DNA from 4 places in the Cytobacillus sp. FSL R5-0569 genome. Region 1 is predicted to be linked to each of the others. Evidence: riboswitches for the same ligand, from Rfam matches in the RefSeq annotation. Region 1 holds a riboswitch; each other region holds the start of a gene.
What was found. A riboswitch is a leader RNA that binds a small molecule or an ion and turns the genes downstream of it on or off. The one in region 1 is predicted to bind S-adenosylmethionine.

Region 1 (4,552 bases):
CTGCACCTGCAGTTGAGCCAAAATCAACACTGCTACTATTAAGAAACTCAAGTGCCTTATTACTCCCTTGACTGAGGACAAACTCAACATCAATATCATCTTCGGCAAACGCTTCTTCTGCCCAGCCGAATTTCTTTAAAACTACACTTGTTGGAGAATAATAGGCATAGTCTAAAACAATTTTTTCTGGTTTTCCTTCGCCATTACTATCATCAGTGCTTGCCTCACTATCCCCGCAAGCACTAATGAATCCAATTGATAAAACGACAATTAAAAATACGAACCATTTTTTCATCGATGACTCTCCTCAATCTCGGTTTTAAATTTCACAAGCAAAGGTTACAATAGAACCTCTTAATCTCTGTGCCTCTTTATATGTGCAGCGATTTTGTACCACTTCAAGTCCGGCTTCTTTTGCTATTTCAACTGCTTTTGGTGAAATGACACCTTCTTGTAGCCAGAAAACTTTCGGTTGGATTTCTACTGCCTCTTTCGCCACTTCTATCGCAGCTTCAGGGCTTCTAAATACTTGCACAATATCAATGGTAAAAGGAATGGATTTTAAATTTGGATATGCCTGTTCACCTAATACTTCTGTTTCTCTTGGATTAACTGGCACGATTTGATAACCTAATCTTTGCATTTTTCTTGCTAAACGGTAACTTGGTCTAGCAGGATTTCCACTTAATCCAACAACAGCTATCCTTTTTGCTCTTTGCAGTTCTTTGCCATCCACATCTTCTTTTAATGAGGATGATTGTAATGCCCATCGAATAACACCTTCATCATTTACTGCTGTTTCTCCTTTTTGTTCTCCCTTCGAAGAAATACCAGTCGCTTCATAGAAGGCTTGATCTAAGTCATTGGTTAAATCTCTAACCGATTCAATCCCAACTGATAAACGTATGAGTTCCTCACTTACACCGCTTTTAATTAAATCTTCTGCACTTAACTGTTGATGTGTGGTTGAAGCCGGATGAATAATGAGTGACTTCGCATCACCTACATTGGCTACATGAGACCACAATGCAATTGTATCTATCACTTTTTTACCTGCATCTCGGCCACCTTTAATACCGAAGTTCACAATGGAACCGAAGCCAGTGTTTAAATATTTCTTCGCGAGTTCATGCGCTGGATGCTCTGCTAAACCTGGATATGCGACCCAATCGACAGCTGGATGAGCGTTTAAGAAATGGGCTATCTTCGCTGCATTTTCCGTATGTTTCTCTATACGTAAATGGAGTGTTTCCAATCCTTGGAGTAAAAGAAATGCACTATGTGGGCTTAATGATGACCCAAAATCGCGCAGCAACTGAACACGAAGTTTTGTACTGAAAGCGAGTGTACCAAACTCATTCGCATAAACAATACCGTTATAACTTGGATCTGGCTGAGTAAAACCAGGAAACTTATCATGATTCCAATTAAATCGTCCGCCATCAACTACAAGTCCGCCAATTGTTGTTCCATGACCACCAATCCATTTTGTTGCCGAATGAATGACAATATCTGCTCCCCATTGGATTGGTTTGCAAAGATAAGGTGAAGCGAAAGTATTATCAATAATAAGAGGAATATCATTATCATGAGCAATATTTGCAACTGCCTCTACATCTAGGACATGAAGACTTGGGTTCCCAATAATCTCTCCATATAAAGCCTTAGTTTTTGGCGTAATCGCTTTACGGTAATTCTCAGGGTCAGATCCATCAACAAAATGAACTTTAATCCCATATTTCGGAAGTGTTATGGCAAAAAGATTATATGTTCCACCATAAAGGTTCGACGCTGCAACAATCTCATCACCCGCTTGGGCAATATTCATAATTGAAAGAGCTATAGCTGCCATTCCAGATGAAGTCGCTACTGCCGCTACCCCATCTTCTAATAAAGCAATACGTTTTTCTAATACATCTACCGTTGGATTACCGATTCGTGAATAGATATTTCCCGTCTCATCTAATGAAAATAGGCTTTGCGCATGGTCTGTATTATGAAAAACATATGAACTTGTTTGATAAATAGGAACTGCACGAGATCCCGTTGTCGGGTCTGGTGATTGACCTCCATGTAATAAAATCGTCTCATCATCATAAGTGTTAAATTGATTCGTCATTATATACTCTCCTCTACTTTTTAGTCGGATGATTAAAATAAATAACCCCCTCTTCATAAGAAGAGGGGGTTGCCTCATCTTATCTTCCAGACATTTACTGCCTGCAGGATTTAGCACCTTTTCAAGCAATTGCTTGAAGGTTGCCGGACTTCATAGGGCCTGATCCCTCCGTCACTCTCGATAAGAAATATTTTATTTTTTAAAGCGTTAATACTTTAATTACAAATAGAATTATATCCAAAAAATGATTTGTCGTCAATATGAAATCTGAATATATTTTATATTCCAATAAAATATTAGCTCTATCACATAAAAAGCCCTTCTACCTAGAAGAGGCAGAAGGGCTTTGAATTAACGAGCTCACCTTCTCCTTATCTTTGGATAATATCCTCTGAAATTAGCACCATACAAAAGATTGCTGGTTGCCGAGGCTTCTCTGGGTCAGTCCCTCCGCCTCTCTGGATAAGAAGTTCATATTTATTTGTTTAACATCATATACCCTTTTATAGGGAATCGTCAATAACATTTTGAAAATTTATTTATTTTCATCCTGGATAAGCGTCAAAAAGTGATACAGTATCTTAGCTGTTAACCCCCATATCACATGACCTTTATAAGTATAAAAAATTTCTTGCATCCTCCGCGTTTGCCATTTATATTTTTCCCCATTAGGAATGAGATGATAGGGAAAGCTACTATTAGGCTCTGGCTTCATCTCAATATAATGAATAGATGGTCCCTCTTTCAAAAAATAAGCAAGTGGTACTGTGAAAATTTGATCCACTTCCTCTGGATTTAGCTTAAGATCACTGATGCTCTCTATTGTGCCTACAAACGGATAAATCACTGTATCATAAGGTGTCACTACATAATCAAGTTCTGAAAAAACAGAGACTTCTCCAATTGGGATACCTAACTCTTCACTGGTCTCCCTTTTTGCCGTCTCTATTAAATCCACATCGTCTTGATCCATTTTCCCCCCAGGAAAGCAAATTTCCCCTGGCTGTCTTCTCATAGATAAAGACCGTACTTCAAACAAAATATGTATTTCTCCATCTTTTTCTATTAGGGGAAGAAGAACAGCGAATTTAACCAATCTGGAGCTACCCAATATATCTGATTGACGATGCTGTATCTCTGATCTTATTTCTTCCAAATCCATGTTAATTACCTCCAAACCACACGACTTAAATCTTTATTTCACTTTCTGCAATCTATCAATCATCCCCATTGTGCAGACATTTAAATCTAAGCCTATTAGCTTCTTATCCTCTGCACTAAGTTCAACATCGTGCGCTGTTAATAAATAATGTTTTACTTGTTCCAACAATTCCGATTGTATGGCTTCTTGCATTTTTATTATGTCATTTCCTTGGAGAAAAACGTCATCTGCAACTGAAGTAAATATAGGTAACCAATAACGAATTTGAGTAAAAACATCCTTTGGTTCAGGGCCCTCACCATAATGCCCAAAAAAGATATGTTGTGGTTGAAGTGATTCGATTTTTTCAACAGAAGATAACATCGCCTCTGGATCAAATTGATTAGGAGAAGTCGATGGCAGAACTAATGGATAACCTTTTCTTGCTATGTTAGGATAAAATACGCCAATTGTATCGCCAGTAAAGAAGCCATTACTTTTCGAATCATGGATTGAAAAGTGGTGCTTTGCATGGCCAGGGGTATCATAGAAAGTTAACAAACGCCCACCGATATCCAATGATTGTCCCTCTTCCATCGCGACTAATCTCTTCTCATCAATTGGCACAATCGGATTAAATAGTTGATCAAAATCATCGCCATATACCATTCTAGCACCAGCAATTAATTTACTAGGGTCAGCTAAATGCCGTTTACCTCTTGGATGAACATATACTTTTGCTTCTGGACATTGTTCTAAGAACAAACCAGTTCCCCCAGCATGGTCTAAATGTACATGAGTGACAATAATATGCTTGATGTCTTCAAGGTTAATGTTCAATTCCTGCATTCCTTCTATAAGATGGGGAATCGAAGGACTAGCACTTGTTTCAATCACTGTTAATTCTTCAGCACCTAATATATACGCCCCCGTACGCTCAGGTGTTTGTAAATCCATTAAATCAATCAATTGAATATCATTACCTAAATCTTGAATTTTGTGCAAAGGAAACCCCTCCATATTACTCTTTATGAAAATTATGACATAAGTAGATGAAGAGAGCTACTTAAAAGAATTACAGATAAAAGTGCTCAAATCTACATAGTGCTAAGTCAGTTGAGCAAAAAAAAACACAGCATCAATCGCTGTGATATAACTAAAAAGCTCGATTGCTTTGTTCTCATCATTTTTCAAAACCTGCCTCCGAAACGCTCGTAAGTAAGCTATTACACTTCAGAACTTAGTTGCGAACCTTTCAAAACAGGCTCTCATTAAGCCAACTTTTCCTTCTG
Region 2 (4,552 bases), 1.3 Mb from region 1:
AATACACTGATTCCGTTAGCAGTAACAACTGTTACTCCAGGGATGTTACGAGCAGATAATGCTACGTTTTCATCGATGTCTGCAGTTACGATTAATGCTTTAGAATCTACAGAAAGACCTTTAAGTAGACCTTTAAAGTCTTTTGTTTTTGGAGCTTCGAAAGATAGTGTTTCTAATACTAGAATGTTCTCTTCCGCAACTTTAGTAGATAACGCTGATTTGATAGCTAAGCGACGAACTTTTTTAGGTAATTTATAGCTATAGCTGCGTGGTACAGGACCAAATACAGTACCGCCTCCGCGCCATTGTGGTGAACGAATTGAACCTTGACGAGCACGACCTGTGCCTTTTTGACGCCATGGTTTACGTCCTCCGCCAGCTACTTCAGAACGAATTTTAGTTTTATGAGTTCCTTGACGTAGAGAAGCTCTTTGCATAATAACAGCTTCAAACATCACGTGGTTGTTTGGCTCGATACCAAAGATTGAGTCGTTCAGCTCAATATCGCCAACTTGTGAACCACTTTGGTTTAATAATGCAACTTTAGGCATTCTTACTTCCTCCTTTCCGGGTTATTACTTTGCTTTAACCGCACTTACTAGTTTTAGAAGCGCTTTTTTAGAGCCAGGTACATTACCTTTTACTAATAGAAGATTGCGTTCTGCATCTACTTTTACGATTTCAAGGTTTTGTACTGTGATTTGTTCTCCGCCCATGCGACCCGGTAATAATTTACCTTTAAATACGCGGTTTGGAGCAACAGGACCCATTGAACCTGGGCGACGGTGGTAACGTGAACCGTGTGCCATTGGTCCGCGAGATTGTCCGTGGCGTTTAATTGCACCTTGGAAACCTTTACCTTTTGAAATTCCTGTTACATCAATTTTTTCACCTTCAGCGAAAATATCAACTTTGACTTCCTGACCAACTTCATACTCAGCTAAGTCAGCTCCGCGTAATTCGCGAACGAAGCGCTTAGGAGTAGTATCAGCTTTAGCAGCGTGTCCTTTTTCCGGTTTGTTTGAAAGCTTTTCACGTTTATCTTCAAAACCGATTTGGATTGCTTCGTATCCATCAGTATCAACTGATTTCTTTTGAAGAACAACGTTTGGAGTAGCTTCAACCACTGTTACCGGGATAAGATCACCGTTTTCAGCAAATACTTGAGTCATACCAATCTTTCTTCCTAAGATTCCTTTGGTCATTTCAGTCACACCTCCTAGATTGTTTTAATGTATTAATTAAAGTTTAATTTCGATATCAACACCAGATGGTAAGTCTAAACGCATTAATGAATCGACTGTTTGTGGTGTTGGATTAATGATGTCGATTAAACGTTTGTGTGTACGCATTTCGAATTGCTCACGAGAATCTTTATATTTATGCACCGCACGAAGAATTGTGTAAACTGACTTTTCAGTTGGCAATGGGATTGGACCAGATACAGCCGCACCAGAGCGTTTTGCAGTTTCAACGATTTTTTCAGCAGATTGATCAAGAATTCTGTGATCATAAGCTTTTAAACGAATACGAATTTTTTGTTTTGCCATTATTTTCCCTCCTTTTCGCCTATTTTCATATAGACATTCTCCGTGAAAATTTCCCACACACTCGCCATGGCAAAGCGGCCGGGTGTGTCAGCAACCTTTCACTTCATCGCAGTCAAAGACCAACATTGTCTATTATACAGAAAAGACATAACAAATGCAACTATTGATTGCGTTTCTCTCTGTTCTGCACACTTTTAACATTATAACTGCTGTTAATAGTGTTTTCAAGTATATCTTCCTCTTTACATCATTTTCTAAAAAAGCACTTATTTAATTACTTATTTTTAAATTTTCTAAATTTTTATTTGACAAACATAGACTCATTCATGTAAATTTTAGTCAATAAAATATTTTTTATTTCTTATCATGAGAGGTTGAGGGATAGGCCCGATGACACCTCAGCAACCATCAATAGTGAACACTATTGAAAAGGTGCTAATTCCTACAAGCTATACGCTTGAAAGATGAGAAGATGACTATGATAATAATAGGCCTTCTTCTTGAGGGCCTTTTTTATTTTCTCTTTGGCTTCTCATCCATTGAATTCAACAAAATATGAATTGAAGGAGTGAGACCTTTGAACTTCCTTGAAAAAATGAAGAACCAAGTATTAATTGCTGACGGTGCGATAGGAACACTTCTTTATTCTTATGGTACGGATACATGTTTTGAAGAGTTAAACCTCTCAGCACCGGAACAAATTCAGCACATTCATCAAGCCTATCTCCATGCAGGTGCTGATTTAATTCAAACAAATTCCTATGCTGCGAATTATTTAAAATTGAAACGGTATGGCCTAGAGGATTCAGTCAAAGAGATTAATAGCGCGGCTGTAAAACTGGCACGATCTAGTATTCAACAGCACCAGGCATATGTGCTTGGCACAATTGGAGGTGTACGAGGATTAAACCCCCTCTCTATTCCTCTAGATGAAATTAAACGTAACTTTCGTGAACAGCTATACTGCTTATTGTTAGAAGGCGTAGATGGGCTCCTTCTTGAAACATATTATGATTTAGAAGAATTAGAAACGGTTCTCTCTATTGCCCGGAAAGAAACGGATATACCTATAATTGCCCAAGTGTCTTTACAAGAAATCGCTATATTACAAAATGGGACGTTAATTAATGACGCCTTAAAAAGGTTAGAAGCTAAAGGGGCAGATGTTGTCGGGGTAAACTGCCGTTTAGGTCCACATCATATGTTAGAGACACTCTCCTCCGTTGAATTACCTCAGCACGCGTTTCTCTCTGCATATCCTAACGCGAGTCTACCGGCCTATATCGATGGTACGATTCAATATAAGGAGAGTGAAGACTATTTTAGAAAATCAGCGAAGTCCTTCCTTAAGCAAGGTGTTCGACTGCTTGGTGGTTGCTGCGGAACGACACCTGGCCATATTAAAGCATTTGCAGACGAAGTTAGGCATGCTGTACCAATTATTGAAAAACACGTAACAAATAAAAGGAAACCTAAAATAGAGAGAATTACAATCGAACGCACCAATACCCCGTTAGAGACACTTGTACAAGAAAAACGCACCATCATCGTCGAACTAGACCCACCTAAGAAGCTATCAACTGCTAAATTTTTTGAAGGTGCCAGAGCCTTAAAAGATGCTGGGGTTGATGCAATCACACTCGCAGATAACTCTCTTGCGACACCACGAATCGCAAATGAAGCCCTAGCACACATCATCCAAAAGGATACAAACGTTCGACCACTTGTCCACCTCTCCTGTAGAGATCGAAACTTAATCGGCTTACAATCACATCTCATGGGTCTTCATACATTGGGGTTGCATGATATTTTAGCCATTACAGGGGATCCGGCAAGAGTTGGTAATTTCCCAGGCGCTTCATCTGTGTTTGATTTATCTTCCTTTGAATTAATAGAAATGATTAAACAATTTAATGAAGGAATTTCCCCTTCAGGTTCTGAACTTGGTGAAAATGCCGTCTTTTCTGTCGGGGCAGCATTTAATCCTCATGTCAAATCCTTAGACAAAGCTGTTGCCCGACTTGAAAGGAAGATAAAAGCAGGCGCTGATTATTTCGTGTCACAGCCAGTGTTTTCAGTAACACAACTATTAGAGATTCATGAGGCAACAAAGCATCTGTCCGCACCTATTTTCATCGGAATGATGCCACTGATTAGCAGCAAAAATGCAGAGTATCTTCATAACGAAGTGCCTGGTATCAAGATTACTCAAACGACCCGCGACAGAATGGCTAAAGCGGTTAACCCTGTTCTAGCTGAGAAAGAAGGCTTATTAATTACAAAAGAGTTGATCGATGCAGCCTTAGAACTCTTTCAAGGCATCTACCTTGTTACCCCCTTCCTTAGATATCAACTTACAACCGAGCTGACCAATCATATTAGAAGAAAAGATCAACAGATGAAGGAGCATCATTATGTCAAAATTAGCCATCACTAAACAAATGACGGAAAAGATTTTAATCATGGATGGAGCAATGGGTACCATGCTACAAGAAGCCCACCTAACTGCAGATGACTTTGGTGGTGAGGATTTAGAAGGTTGTAATGAACACCTCACACTTACGCGACCTGAATTGATTCAATCAATTCATGAAGCTTATCTTTCGGCAGGGGCAGATATAATTGAAACAAATACATTCGGAGCGACGCGTATCGTTTTAGAAGAATATAATATTGGGCATTTAAGTGAATTATTAAACCGCAGAGCGGCTGAAATCGCTATAAAAGCAGCGCATAAATACGACAAGCCTAATCATCCGCGATATGTAGCAGGATCTATGGGACCAACTACTAAGACATTAAGCGTTACCGGTGGAACAACTTTTAAACAATTAGTCATGGATTATCGTACACAAGCCATAGGACTCATTGACGGTGGTGTAGATTTATTATTAATAGAAACAAGCCAAGATCTCCTTAATGTAAAAGCTGCTTTCCTAGGGATTAAAGAAGCCTTTCATCACACAAAGAAAGAACTCCCTATAATGGTATCAGGGACAATA
Region 3 (4,552 bases), 2.5 Mb from region 1:
ATAGACAAAATACGACAATGATCGTTACCAAAATAAGGTAATACCATCCAAAACCATTTGTTAATAAATCTTGTAAATTAGCTGTTATCCTTTCGAACACACTAGGAATCGCTACACCTAAAGCGACAAAAATAAATACAATTACTACAGTTATCCAAAAAACATTCGATACTCTCTTCATAGATTGTTCCTTTCCCAAAAATCTTTTCTACTTCACTTTAATCTGCCTCTAAAAACCTTTGTTATAGTTTAAGACAAATTTTATTTATTATTCTTTGTCTGACAGAATACACAACCGTTCGACAAATCCCTTACACCTTTTACCCAATTAAAAATATATTAAACTCGATTTTCAAGACCTTTAGCCTTGTATCTTTGTATTAGCCACTTAATTAAAAAATGCCTTTATACATTATTCAGCATAAAAGGCAGTATTCGTTTTAATATTGATCCATACAACTCGTGTCAATAACCCACGGTTCCCCTGTATTCATATCAATCATTTTAATATGACCAGTAGTAAGTGGATAGGTCGGTAAATAAGTTAATGTGTATTGATGCTTCTCTATATTCTTTCCCCAGCTTAATTCCATAAAAAGCTTTTCCTTAATCATTTCTGTTGCCGCTTTAAATGTAAGGCTTGCGACAAATGATACCTTTGAGAAGTCTTGGAGTACCTCACTATCTACATCTACATATTTCACCAAGCCTGTATCGTCTATTTGAATATGAACCAAAGCATCAGCTACTTGAACGCCCCTTTCTTGTCGAATAAACGTAAAATCGTATATGCCGTTTGCGGGTTTTTGACTTATTGCATTATTGTCTAATTGTTGCAGTTTAAAATAATCATGAGGGTTATCACAAACTGCTTGTAACACTGATGTAGCAGTTAAAAGCGCCACTTTCGAATTAACATGTCCAGAAACAAACGTTTCAGAATCATCTAAGCCCATTAATTTAAGCAGTCTTCCATCCGCATTGAATACAAATTTTATCGCACCAGGGATATCTAATTCATCATCTAATAAATCTTCCTCACTCACCCGTAAAGATTTTTTAGGTAACTTACTCCATACCTCTAGTCTACCACTTTTCGTTTTTGCTTCAGCTACAAGCATATGGTCTTCCGTCATTCCCGCCAATGTATAAATATCTATAAATTCAGCCAAATCGGGTAAGGATGTCATCAGCGTTTTGCCAACACCAAACGAATCCGAGGTAAGTATTCCCCCATTTGTGTGTACACCAAGAATAAAATCCTCCAACTGATAAACATAGTGATACTCATCATCACCATTGACAAATATGTCATTATCATACTTTGCAATAACAGGTAGAATCCTTAAATGATTTAAATAAATCCGCTTCGCTTCTTCATTCGTAATCAGTGTTTTGGGATAGACAAGTTCAAAATCCATGCTTTCTCTTTCGACTGCACTTAATACCCCATTACTAAGCATTGTAAAACTAATTCCAGAATGAGGGAGTTCCTTATTCAACCGCTCATCTTTGCGATTATATAAAATCATATGATATTCACCTAAGTCAATGTATGCTGACAAATATAACCCATGCCTGAAAGTCGAATCATAGAACCTTTCTATAAACTGCTCTGCTTGCATGATCATATCAAACTTACTCATTTCCCCTGGAATTTCATCTAGTTCATCCGTATAAATGAAAAACTCTGCCACACCTAATTCATCCATACGAACCGAGCCAATTGACTCTCCCCAATCTTCCAACAGGATATCATACACATTTTCTTCAAATTCCATCTGCTCCATAACTAAATCATCTGGGTTGATTCCTTTAAAATAGGTTTTTAGTTGTTCCATTATTAAGTGATTCAAAGCAGCTGTTCTCCTTTAGTTATGATTTAATTAACGTGCAGGAAGTAAAATTTTAACATTAAATCGTTTCTATTTAAAGGTTCTCTTTAATTCTTCCCATAATAATGACATCTATAAATTAGAAAAGCGCAGGGCGCCCGCTTATCGGTGACAAGCATAAGACGAGCCGGCAGAAAGGTTGTTTTTTAACCTTTTTGACGAATTGGCTTATGACCTCGAGCCGATGGCGTCCGGAGCTAGACAAAGCCTCGTTAAACATTTCATATAATGCAATCGCCCTTATATTATCTGCACATACATCTAACTCTAATCTGATGAGTCCTAACTCTTCATCGGCAAGCTTTACTATTCGCTCAAGAAGCGTCTTGCCAATCCCTCTTCCTTGTACTTCTTCATTAATAGAGATAGGCACATTCCCGCTATATCTTAACTTTCCACTTCTCTCTTCTAAGGAAGCTATCCCTCGAACATGACCGTTACATTCTGCAACAAATACATGGTCTTCTTTTGTAAGTCCTTCAATATAATCTTCAATATCTTTTATCTCCCCGATGATAAGGCCATTGTTTGTTGAATAATAGAATCTTGCCTATGCATTTCATGAATATCTCTTGCATCATTTATATGTATCGGTCTAATCTTTATTTCTTCCCCCATATAAAAACTCCTTTTTTTATAAAACTGTTCTGAATGAAAACTTATAAACCAAGACTACCACTTTTCTTAGTTTGAAAATATTGCTTTATTCATTTACGAATGAACAGTATAAAAAGTTTCTTATCATTGCACTGACATAATCACTACGATACAAAATATATATGAAAGGAGGCATCGAGGTATTTTATGAGCATCCAAAGGAGGGTAATTTGAATATGCTTGCTTTGTTCAGTCTTTTTCTAGTTGTCGGCTACAGTTTCTTTTTCTTTATTAGTGCCGTTAGAAAAAAGAAAGAAATAGCTACAAAATATTCTAAATGTATTCCCATGGTGGTTGGTATGACGAGTAGCTTAACAATCGGTTTGATTATATCTGTGTGGTTACCAGAAATGGCTAAAGCAACTGTATTATCAATTCTCATTAGCGCTGTCATTGCCATTTTTATAGGACTACCGTTTAAAACAAACGGACTCGTTGAAGCTCAAGCGTCAAGTCTCATGGGAAGTATGATGGGGGCAATGCTAGGCATTATGTTGGTACCCAGTGAAGTTACATTTATGATCATTAGCATGGATCTGATTTATTTAATTAGTATTTTTGCCATGATGCTTCTCATGCACAAAAAACATTCATTAAAGGAAGCATTGAAAAATCGACCTGTGCCCTTCTATCTAACATTCTTATTAAGCATCGCCATTATCTGCGCATCGGGAATTCATCAAGAAGCGAAGAACTCAATTCATCCGATTGAAGAAAACACCCCACAAGTAGAACACCATCACTAGTTTAATGATTAATTTCAATTATGTTATTGACTTTTCATGTAATAGATAATATTATGAATATAATTTAATAAAGCATTTTCTCTTATAAAGAGCGGCTGAGGGACTGGCCCTGCGACGCCCGGCAACCATTCATATACCCATATGAACAGGTGCTAAATCCTGCAAAATACTTTTTGGTATTTTGATATATGAGAGAGGTTTACTACTATTCTAGTATATTTATGCCTCTCATGATGAGAGGCATTTTTGTTTTTATCATCACATCAAAAGAGAAACGAGGAGAGGAAATGACTGTAACAATCGTAAAAGGGGCTCCAGGACATTATTTATTAGGTTCAGGCATTCTAACAGAACTCCCCGACCTACTTAAAGATATTTCTGTTTCCAAATACCATATCATAACCGGTAAAAAAGCTTGGCAAGCCGTGCAACCCTACTTGCCCAAGGAAGTAATAGATAACAACATTCACCTTCATTATATAGATGGTCACACTACCTTAAAAAAGGTCCATGACATCCAAGAAATAATAACAAATGATGGTGCTAATGGCGTAATAGGTATTGGTGGTGGGACAGCATTAGATATAACAAAAGCAGTTGCGATTGAAGCATCTGTTCAATCCATTCTTATACCGACAATCGCAGCTACCTGTGCCGCATGGACACCATTAAGTGTTTTTTATAATGAAGAAGGCAGCTTTACTCATTATACCGAGTTCCCTATTGCGACAACCCTCGTATTGGTTGAACCTGAAATTATTGCTAAAGCGCCTATTACTTATTTAAAAGCAGGAATTGGGGATACATTAGCCAAGTTTTATGAAGCTGAAGCTCTAATTGAAAGTTTTTACCCTGAAGAAACACTTCCTGTACCTAAACAAGTTTCGCAATTTTCAGCTAAAATTTGCCGAGATACATTGCTTAATGATGGTGAAGCCGCACTACAATCAGTAGCCAAAAACGAAACCTCAAAAGCACTTATCCGTGTGATTGAAACGATTATCATGACTGGGGGTATGGTCGGTGGATTCGGCGAAAAAGCAGGACGAATCGCTGGTGCCCATTCGTTTCATAATGGACTAACCGTAGCGGATGCAGCCCAAGATTTTCTTCATGGGGAATTAGTCGCTTACGGGATTCTTGGTCAATTGGCCATTGAAGAAAAATGGACGGAAGTTGATTACCTTCTCCCGTTTTATGAGAGCTGGCAATTGCCAAGTAGTCTCTCTAGTCTAACTATTGATGTGAATGATG
Region 4 (4,552 bases), 2.2 Mb from region 1:
GTAATACACCAGAAGCATCAGCTGTTAAGAAGATAATAGTATTCGGGTGACCTGCAATACTCGGGTCAACAATATTGTCAATTGCTTGTAATTGGTAAGCCGCACGCGTGTTTTCCGTTAGCGTATTGTCCGCATAATCTGCTACGCGTGTTTCTTTGTCTAATACAACATTCTCAAGTACAGCGCCAAAACGGATGGCATCGAAAATTTGTGGTTCTTTTTCACGTGTAAGGTCGATACACTTCGCATAGCAGCCACCTTCAATGTTGAATACTCCATTTGGAGACCAGCCATGCTCATCATCACCGATTAAACGACGGTTGGGATCAGCTGATAATGTTGTTTTACCAGTTCCGGAAAGGCCAAAGAATAAAGCAACATCACCTTCGCGGCCAACATTGGCTGAACAGTGCATAGGGAGAATTCCATTTTCAGGAAGCATGTAGTTCATAACAGAGAAAATAGATTTTTTCATCTCACCAGCATACTCAGTACCACCAATAAGTACAATACGGCGTTCGAATGAAACGATGATAAAAGTTTCTGAAGCTGTACCGTCAACTGCTGGGTCTGCTTTGAAATTAGGTGCTGAAATAACTGTAAATTCAGATTCGTGATCTAATAAATCTTCTTCTGTAGGACGAATAAACAATTGGTGTGCAAAAAGGTTATGCCAAGCATATTCATTAATTACTTGGATTGGCATACGGTGTTTTTTATCCGCACCAGCAAATCCTTTGAATACGAAAACTTCTTCTTTCTCTTTTAAGAAAGCAATCACCTTGTTGTATAAGTTATTGAAGACTGCTTCAGAAATTGGTTGGTTCACACTTCCCCAGTCAATTTTATCTTTAGAGCTTGCTTCTTCAACAGTATATTTGTCTTTAGGTGAACGACCTGTATACTTACCTGTTGTCGCGCGAATTGCACCAGTAGATGTAAGAACACCTTCGTTTCTGTTTAATACTTTTTCAACTAGTTGCGGCACAGATAATTGAACTTGGATGTTTTCGCCTTTTAGTAAATCATTTAACTCAGTTATCGATACAGAATTCATCTGATGAATACCTTCCTTTATATAATATTATTTAAGAGATATGCATCTCAGTCGCTATTTGTGATTATTTCTTCAAAAATAGTATAACACATTTATTCATTCAGTCTATACTATATAAATCATTTTTATATAATTAATGAAATTGTCACAAATACAGGCAGTATTCATTATAAATAGCTTTTGCAAATTTAAAAAGGATAATCAGCAAATTTAATGTAATTTTTATATATATTAAGGAAAAAGAACGGTATGATCTTAACTAAAATTATCCGTTATCAAAACTAAAGTTTATAGAGTCGGATATGACAATTTTTACATTGAATTGTTAATGAAAAACATTTGACTATATTCCATGTGTAAGTTATGATGAATCCTTGAACGGATACTCTCTTATCCCGAGCTGGTGGAGGGACAGGCCCTATGAAACCCAGCAACCTGCCAACTACATTTTCATGAGCAAAGGTGCTAACCTGATGCAAGGATTTATTACTCACTATCCTTGAACGATAAGAGTGAAAGGCGCGAATCATTTTGCTTCAACCTTTTCACTAAATCAGAGAAGAGGTTTTTTTTCATGCTTTTTAACATGATGTTGGCGAATACGAGGAGCGGCTTTTGGAATGTACTATTTATGTATGGGAAAAAGACCAACCATTTTATTCTCAATATTCCAAGTTAGCGCATAGGTTATTAAGGGTATGAGATAAACATTGGCCCATAAATAATGAAGATTCAAATAAGGGAATGAGTTCCGTATCAAAAATAAAGACTATAATAAAGTCTTATTGATTCGATAAATAAGGAGGAAGTCAGATGTCAACAAAACGTAGATTGTTTACTTCTGAATCAGTAACTGAAGGTCATCCGGATAAGATCAGTGACCAAATATCTGATGCAATATTAGATGCTATTTTATCACAGGACCCAAATGCGAGGGTTGCTGCGGAAACGTCTGTTACTACAGGTCTTGTATTGGTTGCAGGAGAAATCACTACATCCACATATGTAGATATTCCAAAAATCGTTCGTGAAACCATTAAGGAAATTGGTTATACACGTGCAAAATATGGCTTTGACTCTGAAACATGTGCTGTATTAACTTCTATTGATGAACAGTCAGCTGATATTGCTATGGGTGTAGACCAAGCATTAGAAGCGCGTGAAGGACAGATGACTGATGCAGAAATTGAAGCCATTGGTGCTGGAGATCAAGGTTTAATGTTTGGCTTTGCATGTAATGAAACAAAAGAGCTTATGCCATTACCTATTTCATTAGCTCATAAACTTTCTCGCCGTTTAGCTGAAGTAAGAAAAGAGGAAATCTTACCTTACCTTCGCCCAGATGGTAAAACACAAGTAACAGTAGAATATGATGAAAACAACAAACCTGTACGTATTGATACAATTGTTATCTCTACGCAGCACCATCCAGAAATTAGTTTAGAGCAAATTCAACGCAATTTAAAAGAGCATGTAATTAACCCAGTTGTTCCTACTGAATTAATTGATGAAAACACAAAATACTTCATCAACCCAACAGGTCGCTTCGTTATTGGTGGACCTCAAGGTGATGCTGGCTTAACTGGTAGAAAAATTATCGTTGACACATACGGCGGTTATGCACGTCACGGTGGTGGTGCATTCTCTGGTAAGGATGCAACGAAAGTTGACCGTTCAGCTGCTTACGCAGCTCGCTATGTAGCAAAGAATATCGTTGCTGCTGGACTAGCTGACAAAGCGGAAGTACAATTAGCATATGCAATTGGTGTTGCTCAGCCGGTATCCATCAGTATTGATACATTTGGAACTGGAGTAGTATCTGAGGATGTTTTAGTTGAAGTTGTTAGAAACAATTTTGACCTCCGTCCTGCTGGCATTATCAAAATGCTTGATTTACGCCGTCCGATTTACAAGCAAACAGCTGCTTATGGACATTTTGGTCGTACAGATATTGATTTACCTTGGGAGCGCACAGATAAAGCGGAAGAATTGCGTAAGGAAGCTTTAAAATAAATTAGAAAATTATGGCTGTAGAAAACTCCTTTAATGAGTTTTCTACAGTTTTTTTATGTGGAAAAGGGGCTATCGTTAAATTTTAATAAACGTACAATTGAGCCAAAGCGATTAGCTCGTACATCAAGAAGTGGAATAGCCAAAGATAGAAGAGTAAAAGTCGTTTTTTTAGATATTACAGTAGCAAATAAATATAATATTTTAAGCCCCCTAATAATGGACAAATACGCTTAAGGAAACGATTTCATATAAAATTAAAATAATTGTCATCTTTTCGTCTTAAATTGAGGGTAAAGAATAAACATCCTTAAGTATATGAAGAAGTAAACATGAACATACTGCCTAGCATAAATCATTCCATTTTTTTTTCGAAAGGTGAAACTTTTTAAAATAACTTATCGTCTATACAAGGTATGGGAAAAAATACAAACTAGATGAAATAAAAAGTAGGTGACGTACATAATGTGTGGTTTTATTGGTTGTATACATGATCAAGCACAAAAAGTACAAGAAGCAGATAAGCAATTTGAGAATATGAATAACATTATTACTCATCGTGGACCAGATGATTCAGGATATTATCGTGCAGACCATATCCAATTTGGCTTCCGTCGATTAAGTATTATAGACATTGAAAGTGGTCATCAACCACTGACTTATGACAATGGTAAATACTGGATTATTTTTAATGGAGAAGTTTATAACTATGTTGAACTACGTGAGGAATTAATCAATAAAGGACTAACTTTTGAAACTAATTCGGATACTGAAGTGATTATTGCTTTGTACAGTTATTACAAGGAGAAGGCGGCAGAAAAGCTGAGAGGTATGTTTTCCTTCGTTATTTGGGATAAAGAAAAGCAAGAAGTTTTTGGAGCGAGAGATCCTTTTGGAATCAAACCATTCTATTATTTTGAAGATGGTGAAACCACTTATTTTGCCTCTGAAAAGAAAAGTATCCTGTTGGCATTAAAAAACGATGTCATTAATTATGATGCTTTGCAGTATTATATGACTTATCAATTTGTACCTGAACCGATGACAATGTCGGTGGGTATAAAGAAACTTGAGCCAGGTCATTATTTCAAGAAGAAAATCGGTGGATCTATGCATATCCAGCGTTATTGGAAAGCACATTTCCAACCTGTACAAAAAGAAGAATCTCAGTTTATTAAAGAGATTCAAGATGTTTTAACTGACTCAGTTAAAATGCATATGCGCAGTGATGTACCCGTAGGTTCGTTTTTATCCGGCGGGATTGATTCTTCTATTATTGCATCAATAGCAAAACAGTTTCACCCTAATATTAAAACGTTTTCAGTAGGTTTTGAAAGAGATGGTTTTAGTGAAGTGGATGTGGCTAAAGAAACAGCTGAAAAACTAGGTGTTGAAAATATAAGCTATATCATCTCTCCAGAAGAATATATGCAAGAAGTTCCAAAAATTATGTGGCACACGGATGATCCATTAGCGGACCCTGCT

Region 2: linked by a shared signal. The riboswitch ahead of MKX78_RS00700 (bifunctional homocysteine S-methyltransferase/methylenetetrahydrofolate reductase) and the one ahead of MKX78_RS07335 (PLP-dependent aspartate aminotransferase family protein) in region 1 are both predicted to bind S-adenosylmethionine.
Region 3: linked by a shared signal. The riboswitch ahead of MKX78_RS20120 (iron-containing alcohol dehydrogenase family protein) and the one ahead of MKX78_RS07335 (PLP-dependent aspartate aminotransferase family protein) in region 1 are both predicted to bind S-adenosylmethionine.
Region 4: linked by a shared signal. The riboswitch ahead of metK (methionine adenosyltransferase) and the one ahead of MKX78_RS07335 (PLP-dependent aspartate aminotransferase family protein) in region 1 are both predicted to bind S-adenosylmethionine.

The regions. Positions count from the first base shown of each region.
Region 1 covers NZ_JBBOWW010000001.1:1,403,088-1,407,639, reverse strand. The annotation lists gene MKX78_RS07340 (aliphatic sulfonate ABC transporter substrate-binding protein) at 1-295, opposite strand, end outside; gene MKX78_RS07335 (PLP-dependent aspartate aminotransferase family protein) at 320-2,119, opposite strand; SAM riboswitch class I at 2,196-2,306, opposite strand; SAM riboswitch class I at 2,488-2,588, opposite strand; gene MKX78_RS07330 (NUDIX hydrolase) at 2,655-3,281, opposite strand; gene MKX78_RS07325 (MBL fold metallo-hydrolase) at 3,315-4,265, opposite strand; gene yhbH (sporulation protein YhbH) at 4,532-4,552, opposite strand, start outside.
Region 2 covers NZ_JBBOWW010000001.1:140,283-144,834, reverse strand. The annotation lists gene rplD (50S ribosomal protein L4) at 1-551, opposite strand, end outside; gene rplC (50S ribosomal protein L3) at 576-1,205, opposite strand; gene rpsJ (30S ribosomal protein S10) at 1,242-1,550, opposite strand; SAM riboswitch class I at 1,909-2,021, shown strand; gene MKX78_RS00700 (bifunctional homocysteine S-methyltransferase/methylenetetrahydrofolate reductase) at 2,128-3,987, shown strand; gene metH (methionine synthase) at 3,965-4,552, shown strand, end outside.
Region 3 covers NZ_JBBOWW010000001.1:3,934,345-3,938,896, forward strand. The annotation lists gene MKX78_RS20100 (glycine betaine uptake BCCT transporter) at 1-181, opposite strand, end outside; gene MKX78_RS20105 (hypothetical protein) at 441-1,856, opposite strand; gene MKX78_RS20110 (GNAT family N-acetyltransferase) at 1,975-2,412, opposite strand; gene MKX78_RS20115 (hypothetical protein) at 2,723-3,298, shown strand; SAM riboswitch class I at 3,378-3,493, shown strand; gene MKX78_RS20120 (iron-containing alcohol dehydrogenase family protein) at 3,586-4,552, shown strand, end outside.
Region 4 covers NZ_JBBOWW010000001.1:3,646,888-3,651,439, reverse strand. The annotation lists gene pckA (phosphoenolpyruvate carboxykinase (ATP)) at 1-1,057, opposite strand, end outside; SAM riboswitch class I at 1,445-1,570, shown strand; gene metK (methionine adenosyltransferase) at 1,871-3,070, shown strand; gene asnB (asparagine synthase (glutamine-hydrolyzing)) at 3,533-4,552, shown strand, end outside.